Regions from separate parts of the Clostridium senegalense genome, predicted to be linked through region 1. Evidence: riboswitches for the same ligand, from Rfam matches in the RefSeq annotation. Region 1 holds a riboswitch; the other holds the start of a gene.
What was found. A riboswitch is a leader RNA that binds a small molecule or an ion and turns the genes downstream of it on or off. The one in region 1 is predicted to bind glycine.

Region 1 (8,249 bases):
ACATATTTTTTGTACATATCAGCACCAGGGTTTTCAACATACATTGCAGTTAAAACTGGTATGTTTAATTCTTCCTTAACTGCTGTTGACACGTCTCCACAAGCAACTCCATATCTACCTGCATTAAACGCTGGACCAGCTATAAACATATCTGGTTCATACTTTTTAACCATTTCTAATATTTCTTTTTTAGCTTCTTCTGTGTTTTCGGCAAAATAAGAGTCTCCGCATACTACAGTTGCAACTATTTCTGCACCCTCTTTTTTTAGTAGACCGTTAAGTCCCATTCCTGGTCCAACAAAACCTTCACGAACTTCTGGTTTATAGTCAGCTTTATCTTCTCCACCTATTCCAGCGTAGAATTGATTTATATAATGAACTATTTTTATCATGGTTATCCCCCCTTCATTGGGAATCCCCCCAAGCACCGTACTCCTTGGGGTGATTATCAATTTCTATTTCTTTTATCTTCTTATTTATAAATTATCTATTTTCTTATTAATTAACTATACATACTCTAATAATTAAATAAACTTACTAAACTCTTCTCTTATTGATTTTACTTCTCCAATGATTTCATCTACTTCTAAAACCATTTCCATCATTCCGCATTGTTCATCGTATATTCCTGCATCACATTCATCTTTAACTTCTGGTTCAACTATATGGAATACTGCTAATCCTAAATCTATTCCAGCTAAAGGACCTGCATAAGTTGGGTCTCCAGCTGTAACTGTTTCTGCTGATAATCCTGATGCCTCTGCTTCTGCTCCACCGATTATTACAACTACATTTTCTGCGCCAAATTTTTCTGTTAAATCTTTAACTCTTTGTTGGATCTCCAGATCCATTGCACCTGCAGCTGTTCAGACAAAGCATTCTGTTGATGCAAAAACTACTTCTGCACCTGCTGATTTCACGCAAGCTTCTAGCGCTGGTCCTGGTATTCCGTCTCTATCTCCTATACATATAGCCTTTTTTCCTTGTAACATAATTTCATCTTCCTTTCGTAATTACTCTTAACTTGTTATAATCTCTATCTTCAAAATCATATTTTTAAATTAGAATCCTTTAGCTGATAAATAGTTAAATCCTACTTCACTTGTTGCTCCAGTTATAACTTGGATTTCAGCTTCTATTGATCCATCTTCTCTTAAACTTCCAACGTGTCCTCCAGCAATTATATCTGCTGCTTCAACATGTCCTATAAGTCTTTTCATTGGTGGAAGTACTATTAATTCATTAGCATTTCCTCCTGTTACTACAGCATCTCCTTTTGGAGTTGAGTCAGCTAATGATTGAGAACATCCGTCTTGTCCTGCATACTCATCAGTTAAAAGTACAGTTTTTACTCCTTTAGCTGATATTTTATTACAGTTCATAACTAAATCTGCATCTGGGTTACCAAATCCTTCTTCAGAAATTATAGCTGCATCTGCTCCTACAAGTTCTACTAACTTAGCAACCATATTTGAAGATCTTTCCTTGTCAGCAAGATACACATTTTCGTTAGTTATTATGCATCCAATAAAGTTAAAATCTTTTCCATGTCTTTCATATAAATCTTCTATTATTGGATGATTCATGTGTACATATGATGGATTTTTATCACAAGCAGATACACAGTTTCCACTAACTATTGCACCATCAAATACCTCTGTTGGATAAATAAATGTTGGTATTATTTTTTTAGCATCTACTCCATATACATAAGTATCATGTAGTAAACCTTGTGTTTGAAGCATATACACATATACTACCTTTGGTAAATCTGGATATTGCTTAACTTGTTCTAATAGTGGTAATGTTTCGAATGTTTTGACTTCATCTGGTTCAACATTCTTTCCAGCTTTTCCAAGGTACGTAGCTGTTTTGAATCCTATCATTCTTACAGCTTCTTCATGTTCATGTTGCTTCACCCCTGATTTTGGTTCACAAATAACAACTAAATTATTAGTTTTGGAGAATGGTGTATACTTAGCTCCTTCTCCACACATATCTACGATACCTTCTTGGAAGCCAACAATCTTACCAGTTGTAACAACCGCTGCACCTTTTAAAACATGTGTTTTTCCTGAACCAACTGTATCAACTTTACTTATAAATCCTGGGAATACTCCACCAGTTCCCTCAACCTTTACTCTTGGCTCAATTACGTCCTTTACAGGAATAATTCTAACTTCTTCACCTGGTCTTGCGATATCGAAGTCAATACTTTCTATTCTTTCATCTCCACCCACTTCTTTTAGCAACTCTTCTTTATTAACATAAAGAGTTCCTTTTTCAACTTTTGTTTCTGGTCCAAATTGAAGATCTTTTATAATAATATTTCCAATCTCTAGACGCAAAACATTCACCTCCTAGAATATATAAAGTTAATATAACTTTTCATTTTTTATTTTATATTAAGGTAAGCAGCTAAGCTGCCTACCAAATATAACTAACTTTTTCAGATTATAATGTTTCATAGTAAGCTTTTATAAAGCTATCTACATCTGCTATGTTAGATATTTTATCTGGAGTTATTGTTTCTACACATTCTCCAGATTTGTATATTTTCATTGTTGGAAGTCCTAAAACTTTTTGTGCTATAGCAAGTCTTCTTGCTCCTGTTATATTTAAGCTGGCAAATTTAATTTTATCACCATACTTTTCTTCTAACTCATGAACTGATGGCATTAATTGTTTACATATTTCACATTTGTCACCCCAAAAGTCAACGAATACTGGTTTTTCACTTTCTCCTAAAACTTCTGTTTCAAATAATTCTTTGTTATCCTTACTGATTTCTAACATTTTTAGTTCCTCCTACTTTTAATTTAATTATTTAAATTTTTAAAATATATTTAATATTATATAAAAAATTTATTTTCTTAATTATTTATTTGCAATATAGTGTTCTGCTTGAGTTGCTGCTATAGCCCCATCTGATGCTGCTGTTATAACTTGTCTTAATGATTTTTTTCTAACATCCCCAGCTGCATAAACTCCTTCTATATTAGTTCTCATATCTTCATCTGTTAAGATTTCCCCTCTATCACTTAAAGCTAAATTAGTTCCTTCAAATACTTTTGTATTTGAATCATATCCTACGAATACAAAGCATCCTTGAACATTCAAGTCACTTATATTATTTGTTTTAACATTTCTAATTTTTAATCCACCAAGTATTCCATCATCATCTATTGCTTCTGCAACAACAGAATCCCAAAGAACTTCTATTTTATCATTATCGAATACTCTTTGTTGAACTGATTTATTTCCTCTAAATTCATCTCTTCTATGAATTACTGTAACTTTTTCAGCAAATTTTGTTAAGTATATAGCTTCATCTAATGCTGAATCCCCACCACCTACTACTGCAACATCTAGCTCTTCAAAGAAATCAGCATCACACGTAGCACAATAGGAAACTCCTCTTCCTCTTAACTCTACTTCATTTTTAAATCCTGCAAGTCTTGGATTAGCACCTGTAGCTATTATTATTGTTTTTGCTTCATACTCTCCTAATTTTCCTACTAATTTCTTAATTTCTCCCTCTAATTCTACTTTTACAATTTCATCTTTAACAATTTCTGTTCCAAAGTTTTCAGCTTGTTGTCTCATTCTTTCTATTTGTGGAGCTGTTTCATCTTTTATTGATCCTGGGTAGTTTTCTATTTCAGAAGTTGTAGCTGCTTGGCCACCAAATTTAGCTCTTTCTAAAAGCATAGCACTCATTTTAGCTCTTCCTGCATATAATGCTGCTGCTAATCCTGCGGGGCCACCTCCGATAATAATCGTATCATAAATCTTTTTTTCCATGAATTACCCTCCTTATTCAATTGCGTGATGTATCAAATCGCAATCTATAACCTGAAAATCTTGTAATATTCTTTCACTCCAATCTGGAGTTTTGAAATCTCTTAAAAACTTTTCTGTTGTGTGTATTGCTCCTTCAATTATATCTAGTGATTGCATATCCAAACACCCTTTTTCTATTGATAAGCAAACAGTTCTATATGGAGTTTCATTAGGCTTTACACTACTCATCAATGGGTGAGTTAAAAGTTCATGCCCTAAATGTATCTCATCCCTAACTTTTTTTAATACATCTATAGCTGCTTTTTTTTCTAAATATATTATTTTAAATTTATTTTCAAATTTTTCTTTAGATAATGGATTGTTTGTAACTATATATAATGGCTTTATCACCTAATTACCTCCTAAACTATAAAAGGACATATGCAAAATTAAATATAATCTTGCCTATGCCCTGTCTTTTTAACCTGAGAGTTTTACTCCTTCGGTGCCCATGCTTTCCAGAGTTATGTCCATTTTCGATCCTTTTGCCTGAAAGTTTCGAATTAAATTTGGCTAAAATTTATTCTTTCTTCTTCGGCTACTTTATATTATTTTTTGAAATATATAAAATCATCTCTCGAAAATATCATCCATAATTTATTGAATTTTTAGATTTGTTTGAAATTTAACTTACAAGTTAAGTATATACCATCGCAACATAAATTTCTATAATTTTTAGAATGTTTTGTATTTGAAATACCTATAAACAATTTAGAATTTTTAAATAATTTACAGTTTTATCTATTTTTTTCACTATTTTTTTAACATTTTTCTTTATATTTCTCTAAAATTCCTTATAGTTCTTGTTATTTTTATAACATGACCTTTATATATACCTTTTTACTAATATTATATTATTACTTAGATTATATAGTTCTAAAATTTGTTAATATTCAAATTAAAAAATAGAAACATTTTTTCAACATTCACTTATAAATTCAAAGAAAAAAATAGAGATTACTAAATCTCTATTATTTATATATTCTCTATTATTTTATATATTACTTCTCTATAAAAAATATTGCAAATACATTGTTTCCTGAATGTACCCCAACAGAACATCCTGGTGGACATTCATATACTTTAGCATTTTTGCTACCTAAAAATTCTTTTGAACTATCATATATAGAAGCATTTTCTTCTTTGAAGTCTGATTCTATAACAATAACAGGATATTCTTCATCAAGATCATATTTTTCCAGATATTCAAGTATTGATCTTTGAACTTTCTTATTTCCTCTTATTTTCTCCATAACAGTCATTTCACCATCTTTTATAGTCAATAAAAGTTTTATTCCTAAAAAGCTTCCTATGGCTCCTGCTGTTTTTGATAATCTTCCACCTTTAATTAAGTTAGTTAATGATTGAAAACATGTTATACTTCTAACCTTATCTACAGTATCTAAAGTTTCATCATAAATTTCCTTAGCCGTTAAACCTTTATCCCTTAAAATAGCCGCCTTTAATACTAATACTCCAAGCGCTGCACAAACTGCTTGTGAATCTATAATAAACACATCTTCAGTTTCTAATAAATCCTTGGCAACTAATGCTGATTGATATGTTCCACTCATTTTCGAAGACATGTGTATAGCTACTATTTTGTATCCTTCTTTTAAATAACCTTCATATATTTCTACAAATCTATGTGGATTTATTTGACCTGTTTTAGGAAATTCATTGCTTTTTTCCATTTTTTCTAATAATGTAGGTAATGTTATTTCCACTCCATCTAAGTATGATTGTCCATCCACATTAATTATTTGAGGTATTACCTCTATATCATATTTTTCTACTATTTCCTTTGGTATATCACAAGTAGAATCAGTTATAATTTTTATTTTTTCTTTCATCTTAACTCCCTCCTACTTCATTCCTTTAAATCCGATTTGTCTTAATCCTTCATATGCAATAACTGCTACAGTATTTGACAAATTTAAAGATCTTGTAGTAGTTTCAACCATTGGAACCCTAATTAAGTTATCTGCATTTTCATTTCTTATATAATCTGGTAATCCACTAGACTCTCTTCCAAAAACTAAAAAATCTCCTTGTTTTAATTGTACATCAGTATAAAATTTTGTAGCTTTTGTAGTACAAAAATAAAAATTACCATTATTATATTTTTCCCTCAAAGCCTCATATGACTCATGAATTTCTATATCTAATAATGGCCAATAATCTAATCCTGCTCTTTTTAAACTTTTTTCATCTAAACTAAATCCTAATGGTTTTATAAGATGTAATTTACAATCTGTAAGTACACAAGTTCTTCCTATGTTTCCTGTATTTTGAGGAATTTCAGGTTGAAACAATACTATATTTAAATTCATACTTTTTCCTCCCTAATTTACCTAGTATAAACACTAAAATAAAACTTTTACAATAAAACTCCATACTAGGTTCTGCTTTTTATAATTCTAATAAAATATATAATTTCTAAAATACAGTATAATTAAAATTATACCCCTTACATGTATGATGAAACAAGCTAAATCTCTATTTATTAATAAAGTTTAATACTTTAATAATAAATTGTACCCGTTATTAAAATATAACTATTCCTTTATTTTTAAATATTTATACTAGCCTTCTCTACATTTAATAAAATAATAATATATTATAACATATTAAATAATATATTCTATAGTAAAGTTTACCACTTAACAAACTCTACAGTACATATACTAATGATAACTTAATAGCACACATATTTAGATAATTATTTAAATTCCATTATACATCTATAAATTATACGCTTTTTAGAAAGATTTTTATAGTATGTATTTCTTCTTATTATATTTGAATAAAGTTATTTAAACTTTATAAACTAATATTAATTATATAAATTTATACAATTAATTAAATAAATAAAGGCTATGAATTTTTCATTTTCATAGCCATATATGTTAAAACAGTCTACCATTTAAATTCATTTATACTTAAAACTCTATAATATTCTAATTCACATCTTCTAATATAAATTTTTCTATAACTTTTTTAACTCCTTCATTATCATTACTATCAGTTATATAAGCTGCAACATCTTTAACTATATCTTCTCCATTCTCCATAGCAATACCTAATCCAGCATAACTTATCATGGATAAATCATTTTCACTATCTCCAATTGCTATAACTTCATCTTTAGTTATATTAAAATGTTTTGTAAGCATTTCTACAGCTCTGCCTTTAGATACATTTTTATTCATAACTTCAAAATTATTAGAAAAGGAGCTTACAACTTCATATTTTCCTAAACTTCTTATTTCATCCTTTGCTTTTTTTAGCTTTTCAAGATCGTCATCTATTGCAACAGCTTTTAAGATTTCCTCCTCATAATTATCAAATATATCTATCCACTGGCTTACTTTTTTTATATTTATTTTAAATTCATCTGGAACAACCTGATTTGACTTTGCATAAAATCTAGAAGTATATTTTGTATCTCCTGCAAAAATACCATTTGCTGTATAAAAATGCGGTACTAAATCATGTTTTCTAAATATATTCAAAATTTCTATGCAATTATCAATTCCAAGAACACATTTATATATAACATTTTCTCCTTCTCTGATATATGCTCCATTAGATGCTATTATTGGTGCTTTTATACCTAACAAATGGCCATAATATCGTGCCGATGTAAAAATTCTTCCTGTAGTTATAGCAATTTTAGCTCCTTTATCATGTGCTTTTTTTATAGCATCAAGTGTACCTTCACTTACCATTTTATCATTATTTAAAAGTGTACCATCCATATCTGTACAAAGTAATTTATATTTCACATAATCATCTCCCTTGCTAAATACAATATAAAAAACATCTATTATATAAACACCACCTTAACAACAAAGCTTAAGGTGGCACCTACTTTACAAATAATATTTTATTAGATTTTTGAAAAATATCTTCTTAACCAGTATAGGCTTTTTCCTTCTCTATTTTTTATATAATTTTCTATAAATCTAATATACTCTATTTTGTTTACTTTTTCACATTTTAATTCACCGTAGAATTCTTTATAACTTTCATTTACTAAAAAATTCATCCTTTTTCTTAGTTCATCATCCTTTAAAGATTTTATAAATTCTAAATCTCCAATATTATCCTGTTTTTTTACTCCAATTGAACCAAGTCTAAATAAATAAAAATTATATAGTGGAATAATACTTTCACAGGAATAAATGTATTTCTTCCACTTGATATATTTAATAATTTTTATAAAAATATAAAGTAATATTGAAATTACAGGAAATATGTTTTTCACAACTTTTTCATCATATAAATTATATACTTTCTTCGAATCAGTTTTTAAACTTTCAATAGTGCTAATATTTTTATCTATTCTTTCAACATTTTTTTGATTGTTATCTTTACTCTCTATATCAATTTTACTTTTTTCT
Region 2 (8,249 bases), on a different contig from region 1:
ATCCAATCTGTATGGGCTACTGGCTGATTTGCAAATCCTGGAGTGAAAAATCCAAAGGCTAGATTTCCTAAAAATGCAGCTATTAACATAGCTAAAAATCCTAATAATAAGTATGAGTCTTTAAATAAAATCATATCTCTTATCCCACCAACCATACAAAGTCTAGTTCTTTGACAAATAACTCCAACAACTAATCCTACTGCCAAAGCAATCCATATTGGTGAATGTTGAGAACCTGGACCTTCTTTAGAAAATATTAATAAGCTTGAACCTGCAGCTAACATAATAAATAGTCCTACATTTATTATTGGGAATACATATCCCTCTAGTTTAGTTTGCTTATAATTTCTTTTTAAAGTAAATCCTCTATTTAAGAAGTATATTCCTACTATAATTCCAACAGCAAAACCAATTATTCCAAATATAGCATTAAAATCTCCACCTGCTAGTCTTAGTACCATTCTTGTTGGACATCCAAGGAACATTAAAGCTCCTATCATAACCATTGCACCTAAAATAAACCTTAGAAATGGTGAAGAACCTCCCTTAGTAGAAAATTCTTTATTAACTAAAGCTATACCAAATGCACCAAGTACCATTCCAATTATTTCTGGTCTCACATACTGTACTATTTCTGCCTTATGTAATCCTAATCCACCAGAAATATCTCTTATAAAACATGCAATACAAATCCCCATGTTTTTTGGATTACCACAATAAACTGAAAGTACTCCTAAAATACCAATTATTGCACCACCTAAAATAATTCCTCTTTTTTCTTTCATAGTTTACTCATCCCCCTTTTTTTGATAATATTTTACATGTATTGAACATCATGTTAATTCTAACAAATTTTCCATAATATATTAAATTTAAATGGCTAATAGATAATATTCATCTATTATTTTTATAAATAAGGAGGTTTCTAATGAGAAAAATATACTTAGATAATGGAGCAACATCTTTTCCTAAAGCTCCTGATGTTGCAAATGCAATTTCAAATTATATAACTAATATAGGTTGCAATATAAATAGAGGTGCTTACTTTGATGCCTTAGAAGCAGAAGATACTGTCTTTGAAACTCGTGAATTATTATGTGACCTTTTTAACTTTAATAAATGTGAAAATGTAATTTTTACACCTAGTATAACTTATAGTTTAAACATGATATTAAAAGGCATGCTAAAAAATAAGGACCATATTATTATTTCATCAATGGAACATAATGCAGTAATGCGCCCCCTTTCATCACTAGAGAATGATGGAGTTACTTTTTCTAAAGTCCAATGTAATAGTTTAGGCTATTTAAAGGCTGTAGATATTGAAAATGCTATAACACCTAATACTAAAGCAGTAGTGATTACTCATGCCTCTAATGTATGTGGTTCCATACTACCATTAAAAGATATTGGTTCTATATGTAAAAAACATAATTTAATTTTTATAGTAGATTCTGCTCAAAGTGCTGGAACTTTAAATATAGATATGATGGATTTAAACATAGATGTTCTTTGTTTTACTGGACATAAAGGATTATTAGGCCCGCAAGGTATTGGAGGTTTTTTAATAAAGGAAAATATTGTACCTTTAGTTAAACCAATTATAGAAGGCGGAACTGGAAGTCTATCAGAATTAGAAGTACAACCTACATATATGCCCGACAAATTTGAAAGTGGAACATCAAATATTCCTGGTATATTTGGGCTTAATGCTTCTCTAAAGTATTTGAATAAAATAGGAGTTAATTCTATTTATGAAAAAGAATTAGAACTTACAAAAACTTTTATTGAAGGAATAAAAAATATAGATGCTAATTTATTAGTAGGTAGTGATTCTACTGATAATAGAACTGCTGTAGTTTCACTTGATTTCAAAGAATTAGATAACGGTATTATTTGCCACAGATTAAATAAAGAATATGGAATCTCAACTAGAAGTGGGCTTCACTGTGCCCCATCAGCACATAAAACCCTTGGAACATTTCCAGATGGAACTGTAAGATTTAGCTTTGGACACTTTAATACTGTTGAAGATATAAAATACACATTAAATGCTATAAATAATATTTTATTAAAGTAAATCTTTAAAAATATCCTATATTTTCAGTTAAAAGTTAAGAGTGAATAGTTAACAGTTGTGGTTATTACTATTAACTCTTAACTATTTTAAAGGACTGGCTAACTTTCTTATTTATGGTAATTAAATTGTAGGAGCTATTCTCTATTTTATGGAGCTATATTAGTCGCGCCTGTCCCATTTGTTATGGATGTAAACCTTGAATATGGCTTTATTTAATTTAATATCATAATCTTAGAATTTAATCCCTATAGTTCAAAGAAACTGATACTTCAGTTTCCTCATCAACTCTTAACTTTTAACTTTTAACTTTTAACTCTTAACTATCTTAAAGACCGGCTTTGATTAATTTAAGTTTTATTGAAAACCTTTAGATTTCACTAAAAAAGTAACTTATGGAAAATATCCTTTGGTACGCCTGTCCTTCTTGTTATGGCTCTACACCTTAACTCTAGCCTTAGTTTGTTTTATTTCTCAAACTAAAATTTCACTACCTTAAATTTAAAAGAAACTAGTAGTCCAGTTACCGCCTTACCTCTTACCTATCAACTAAATTTTAGTTTTTAAAAATTTTCTATGAAATAAATCTTTTTGTCAAAAACCTATACACTACTTTTCTAAAATTAGTCAATTCAATTACATTTTTCCCTAATTTTATTTTCATTGTTGATTAATGTAACTTTGTAACTGTTAGTAACTTTGTTTTTGACAATAATTATCCACAAATAAGCAAAACTATTCACACTTAATTGTGAATAGTTTGAATTTTATACCCATAGTCTGTGTATTACTTGATAAATTCACAGTTATATAATAAAATAATAGTTGCATTTTGTAGAATTTTGAGTGTTTTATAGTTTTATTTATTCAAATTATCTACAAAATCTACATTTAATTCCATATGTAATTTTTACCCTTGTTAATAAAGTGTATTAGTTATGGACTTATCCACAGACTTAGTTTAAATTTTCAAAAAATTATCAACATTTTATATACATACCTGTGTATAATGTGATTACATATTTTTGTATTTTATGTTTTGTATATTTTTTTAATTATATAAGGTTCCAAACTAAAATTATAACTTATATATTTACCAAGTTATAATTTTAAAATTAAATGAAAACATATATTTATACTTTACTTTTCTCTATTAAAATTAAATCCTTAATGTATAATTTTAATTTAAAGTTTTTTTAAATATATATTACTATTATTATTAAACGGTGGTGTTTTTTATGATTAAAGCGTTGCAAAATAAAAATTTATCTTATGATGAATACATATATACTCTAAAAAAAATAATAGAAAATATAAATAGTGGTTCCGGTTTAGTTGGTTTATGTGAAGAAATGGGTAATAAGGATGTTATTGATGATTTTAATAGTCATCCTATAAATACAGGTGACTTAAAAGCAAGAGATCCAAAAATTCAGCCTTGTCCTATGGATTTAAGATTACAAGATGGTAAAGAACATAAATCCTATACTGGTTGTTTCTATCATTGTGGTTATAAAGAGTATTTAAATTTAACTAAAGAAGATCAAATCAATCTAATAGAGGATTTAATATCAAAAAAACAGAACTCAAATTGAGTTCTGTTTTTTTTGAAACAAAATTAAATAATAAATGTTTAAACAATGAAACTTTTTAAATTTTTTTATATGTAAACTCATATCCTCCTAAAAATTAGGAGGATATGAATCCATACCTTATTTAGTTGAAGAAATTTTTTAGTTTTCTTCTAAATCTTTTATCATTGCAGCAGCAGCTTTTTTACCAGCTTCCATAGCAAGGATAACTGTTGCAGCTCCTGTTACAGCATCTCCACCAGCGTATACTCTAGCTTTTGAAGTTTTTCCTGTTTCTTCATCAGCTACGATACATTTCCATTTATTTACGTCTAATCCTTCTGTTGTTGAAGGTATTAATGGGTTTGGAGATGTTCCTAGTGACATTATTACAGTGTCACAATCTATAACAAATTCTGAACCTGGCACTTCTACTGGTCTTCTTCTTCCAGATGCATCAGCTTCTCCAAGTTCCATTCTTATGCATTTCATTCCTTTAACCCAACCAGTTTCATCTCCTAAGATTTCAACTGGATTAACTAGAAGGTCAAAGATAATGCCTTCTTCTTTAGCGTGATGTACTTCTTCAGCTCTTGCTGGAAGTTCTGATTCACTTCTTCTATATACTATATGAGTTTCTGAACCTAATCTTAATGCTGTTCTAGCAGCATCCATAGCAACGTTTCCGCCACCTACAACACAAACTCTTTTTCCTGATTTTATTGGTGTTGGTGAATCTTCTTTGAAAGCTTTCATTAAGTTGTTTCTTGTTAAGAATTCATTTGCAGATACAACTCCGTTTAAGTTTTCTCCGTTAATTCCCATGAATTTTGGAAGACCAGCACCTGAACCTATAAATATAGCTTCAAATTTTTCGTCTCTTATTAATTCATCTATAGTAACAGTTTTTCCTACTATTACATTTGTCTCTATTTTAACTCCTAATTTTCTTAGGTTGTTTATTTCATGCTTAACAACTGTTTCTTTTGGTAATCTGAATTCAGGAATTCCATAAACTAAAACTCCACCTGGTTCATGTAATGCTTCAAATACAGTTACATCATAACCAGCTTTAGCCATTTCACCTGCAGCAGTTATTCCAGCAGGGCCTGAACCTATAACTGCAACTTTTTTACTATTTTTAGCTTTAGTTTCTGAAAGATCTACATCATGTTCTCTTGACCAATCAGCAACAAATCTTTCAAGCTTACCAATTGCAACAGCTTCTCCTTTTATTCCAAGTACACATTTGCTTTCACATTGTAGTTCTTGAGGACAAACTCTACCACAAACAGCTGGTAGTGCAGTATATCTATTTAATATTTTTGCAGCTTCTTCAAAATTTTCTTCTGCAACCTCATGTATAAATGAAGGTATATCTATTGATACCGGACATTTGCTAACACATGGTTTGTTTTTACAGTTTAAGCATCTTGATGCTTCTTTTACTGCTTCTTCTTCATTATATCCTAAACAAACTTCTTTAAAGTTTTTAGCTCTTGCTTTTGCATCTTGCTCTGATATTGGAGTTCTTTTCATTCTATCTACTGCCATTACTTGTTACCTCCTAATCTACAGCTTTTTTCAGCTTCTTCTGCTTTATACATTCCAGATCTTTTTAATGCCTCATCAAAGTCTACCTTATGTCCATCAAACTCTGGTCCTTCAACACAAGCAAATCTAGTTTTTCCATCAACAGTAATTCTGCAAGCTCCACACATTCCAGTTCCATCTACCATTATTGGGTTCATGCTTACTATTGTTGGTATATTTAATTTTTCTGTTAATTTGCATACAAATTTCATCATTATCATTGGTCCTATTGACACAACTAAATCATATTTTTTACCACCATTTACTAACTCTTCTAATTGATTAGTAACCATTCCTTTAAATCCATATGATCCATCATCTGTACAAGTGTAAACATTACCTGCAACAGTTTTCATTTGATCTTCTAGGATTACCATGTCTTTATTTTTGAATCCCATTATTACATCAGCACTTACACCATGCTCATGTAACCATTTTACTTGTGGATAAACTGGAGCTGAACCAACTCCCCCTGATATAAATAGTATGTTCTTTTTCTTTAGTTCTTCTATGTCTTCATGTAATAATTCTGATTCCATTCCTAATGGTCCAACAAAGTCGTGAAGATAGTCGCCTTCATTAAGCTTTTCTAAATCCTTAGTAGAACATCCTATAGTTTGTACAACTATTGTAACTGTTCCTTTGTCTGTGTTTGTATCACAAACTGTTAATGGAACTCTCTCACCATTCTCATCATTTCTTATAATTACAAATTGACCAGGTTTAGCGGATTTAGCAACTCTTGGTGCTTCTATATTCATTAAGAATATATTTTCTGCTAAATCTTTTCTTTCTGCTATTTTGTACATATCCACTTCCTCCAAACTCAAAATAATATTGTTTGTCCACCTTATTATTAATTATCTTTTCACTAATTAAATTTATAATTTATATAAATTGTTTTAAAACAAGTTTTAACTTATGTAGGGTTCCAAGTTGACTTTTAAAATTACACATTCCAAAACTTAGAGCTTATTTCCCTATATTTATCCAATAATAAATAAAAAAAAGGGACCCTGTAAATAGACACAACAATAAAGAGCTATTTACACCTGTCCTTTTATCTGAAAGTTTCCCCAAAGCTGAAAATTCGAGTTTCTTCTTCGATGCCACATAATCACATTTTCACTTTTTCCGTGCTTGTAGTCTCTCCAGGTTTATGTCCAACTATTGAGCTGTACCTGAATAGTCCATAGCGCCACTATTCATTTTTTCATTATATATGTTAAACATTTTCATGCTTAATAAAACCAGCTTTCTTCAACAGTCTTCATTCACACCTTATTAACTTCTCAATTACTATTTTATAATCTTATATTAATATAGTCAATAACAATTAAGTATATTATTTGAATCTTTTAATTTATATATATATTAAAACGAATTTTACCACATTCAATTATGTAATATTAAATCTTATTAAACTTTATTCTAAATCACTTGTAAAAAAATACAGTTTTAAATTAAAACTTACTTCTATTACATATATTATATTTTACTATAACACTGAAATTTGACCATTTAGTTTCAATCATAATTACTAATTTTTAAATCTTTAAGATTCAGCATTCAAAATTAAATTTTACTTATAATAAACAGCTTAATTTAGTTAAGAATTAAAAATTTATAAATCAAATTATATTATTAAGTTAAATGAAACCATGATGCAGTTTACTCCTAAACTATTAACTAACTTCAATTATACTTATTTTTCTTAAATAAGTACTAAAAATTTAATGTATAAAAGTATAATAAAAATCACTGATAATTTATCAGTGATTTTTATATTTTTTAATTAAAATTCAACGTCTACCCCATCAAATGTACATTCAAATATCTTTTTCATTTCATCTACAGATATTTCTCTTGGGTTAGATGCTGTACAAGCATCTACTACTGCATTTTCTGAAATAAAGTCTATATATTTATCAAACTCTTCTTTTTCCACTCCATATTCTTTTAATGTTAGTGGAATTTCCATTGCTTTATTTAATTGTCTTATACAATCAATTAAAGAGTTTATTAATTCTTCTTCATTACCACCAGCAAGACCTAAAGTTCTAGCTATTTTAGCATATCTTTCTCCACATGCTTTTTTATTAAATTGGATTACATATGGTAAGAATATAGCATTAGCACATCCATGTGGTATATGGAATACAGCACCTGTTTTATGTGCCATAGAGTGAGTTATTCCAAGTAATGCATTTGAAAATGCCATACCTGCTAAACATTGAGCATTATGCATTTCATCTCTTGCTTCTTTTACTCCCTCATAAGATTTTAATATGTTATCTTCTATCATTATTATAGCTTCCATTGCTAAAGGATCAGAGAAATGAGATTTATTAGTTGCAACATATGCTTCTATAGCATGAGTTAATGCATCCATTCCTGTATGAGCTACTAATTTTTTAGGCATTGTCATAGTAAGTTCTGTATCTAATATAGCAATATCTGGTGTTATATTGAAATCTGCTAATGGGTATTTTATTTTCTTTTTGTAGTCAGTTATAACTGAAAATGCTGTTACCTCTGTAGCTGTTCCGCTAGTAGATGGTATAGCAACAAATTTAGCTTTCTTTCTCAATGCTGGGATTGTAAATGGATCTTTTATATCATCAAAAGTTAATTCTGGGTGCTCATAGAATACCCACATAGCTTTAGCTGCATCTATAGGTGATCCACCGCCAACTGCAACTATCCATTCTGGTGCAAATTCTCTCATCATTTCTGCACCTTTCATAACTGTTTCTATTGATGGGTCTGGTTCAACACCTTCAAAAAGTTTAACTTCTATTTTAGCTTCTTCTAAAAAGTTTATAATTTTATCTAAGAATCCATTTTTTCTCATAGAGCTTCCGCCAGTAACAACTATAGCTTTTTTTCCTTCTAAAGTTTTTAAAACCTCTAGTGAATTTTCACCATAATATATATCTCTTGGTAAAGTAAATCTGTTCATCAAAACATCCTCCTCAATTCTACCCATAATTAGTATTTAATATTAT

Region 2: it holds a riboswitch for glycine, as region 1 does, so the genes downstream of both, KQI36_RS17345 (sulfide/dihydroorotate dehydrogenase-like FAD/NAD-binding protein) here and KQI36_RS05925 (GrdX family protein) in region 1, are expected to answer to the same signal.

What each region holds. Positions count from the first base shown of each region.
Region 1 is NZ_JAHLNC010000002.1:136,584-144,832, forward strand. Features, by position in the region: gene grdB (glycine reductase complex selenoprotein B) at 1-392, opposite strand, end outside; gene grdA (glycine/sarcosine/betaine reductase complex selenoprotein A) at 525-992, opposite strand; gene KQI36_RS05910 (glycine/sarcosine/betaine reductase component B subunit) at 1,062-2,348, opposite strand; gene KQI36_RS05915 (thioredoxin family protein) at 2,455-2,796, opposite strand; gene trxB (thioredoxin-disulfide reductase) at 2,878-3,804, opposite strand; gene KQI36_RS05925 (GrdX family protein) at 3,817-4,194, opposite strand; glycine riboswitch at 4,311-4,433, opposite strand; gene KQI36_RS05930 (DegV family protein) at 4,845-5,696, opposite strand; gene KQI36_RS05935 (tRNA (cytidine(34)-2'-O)-methyltransferase) at 5,709-6,176, opposite strand; gene KQI36_RS05940 (Cof-type HAD-IIB family hydrolase) at 6,804-7,631, opposite strand; gene KQI36_RS17915 (transglutaminase-like domain-containing protein) at 7,736-8,249, opposite strand, start outside.
Region 2 is NZ_JAHLNC010000021.1:5,040-13,288, forward strand. Features, by position in the region: gene yedE (YedE family putative selenium transporter) at 1-785, opposite strand, end outside; gene KQI36_RS17330 (aminotransferase class V-fold PLP-dependent enzyme) at 929-2,080, shown strand; gene KQI36_RS17335 (hypothetical protein) at 3,316-3,672, shown strand; gene gltA (NADPH-dependent glutamate synthase) at 3,811-5,202, opposite strand; gene KQI36_RS17345 (sulfide/dihydroorotate dehydrogenase-like FAD/NAD-binding protein) at 5,202-6,050, opposite strand; glycine riboswitch at 6,284-6,406, opposite strand; gene KQI36_RS17350 (iron-containing alcohol dehydrogenase) at 7,037-8,203, opposite strand.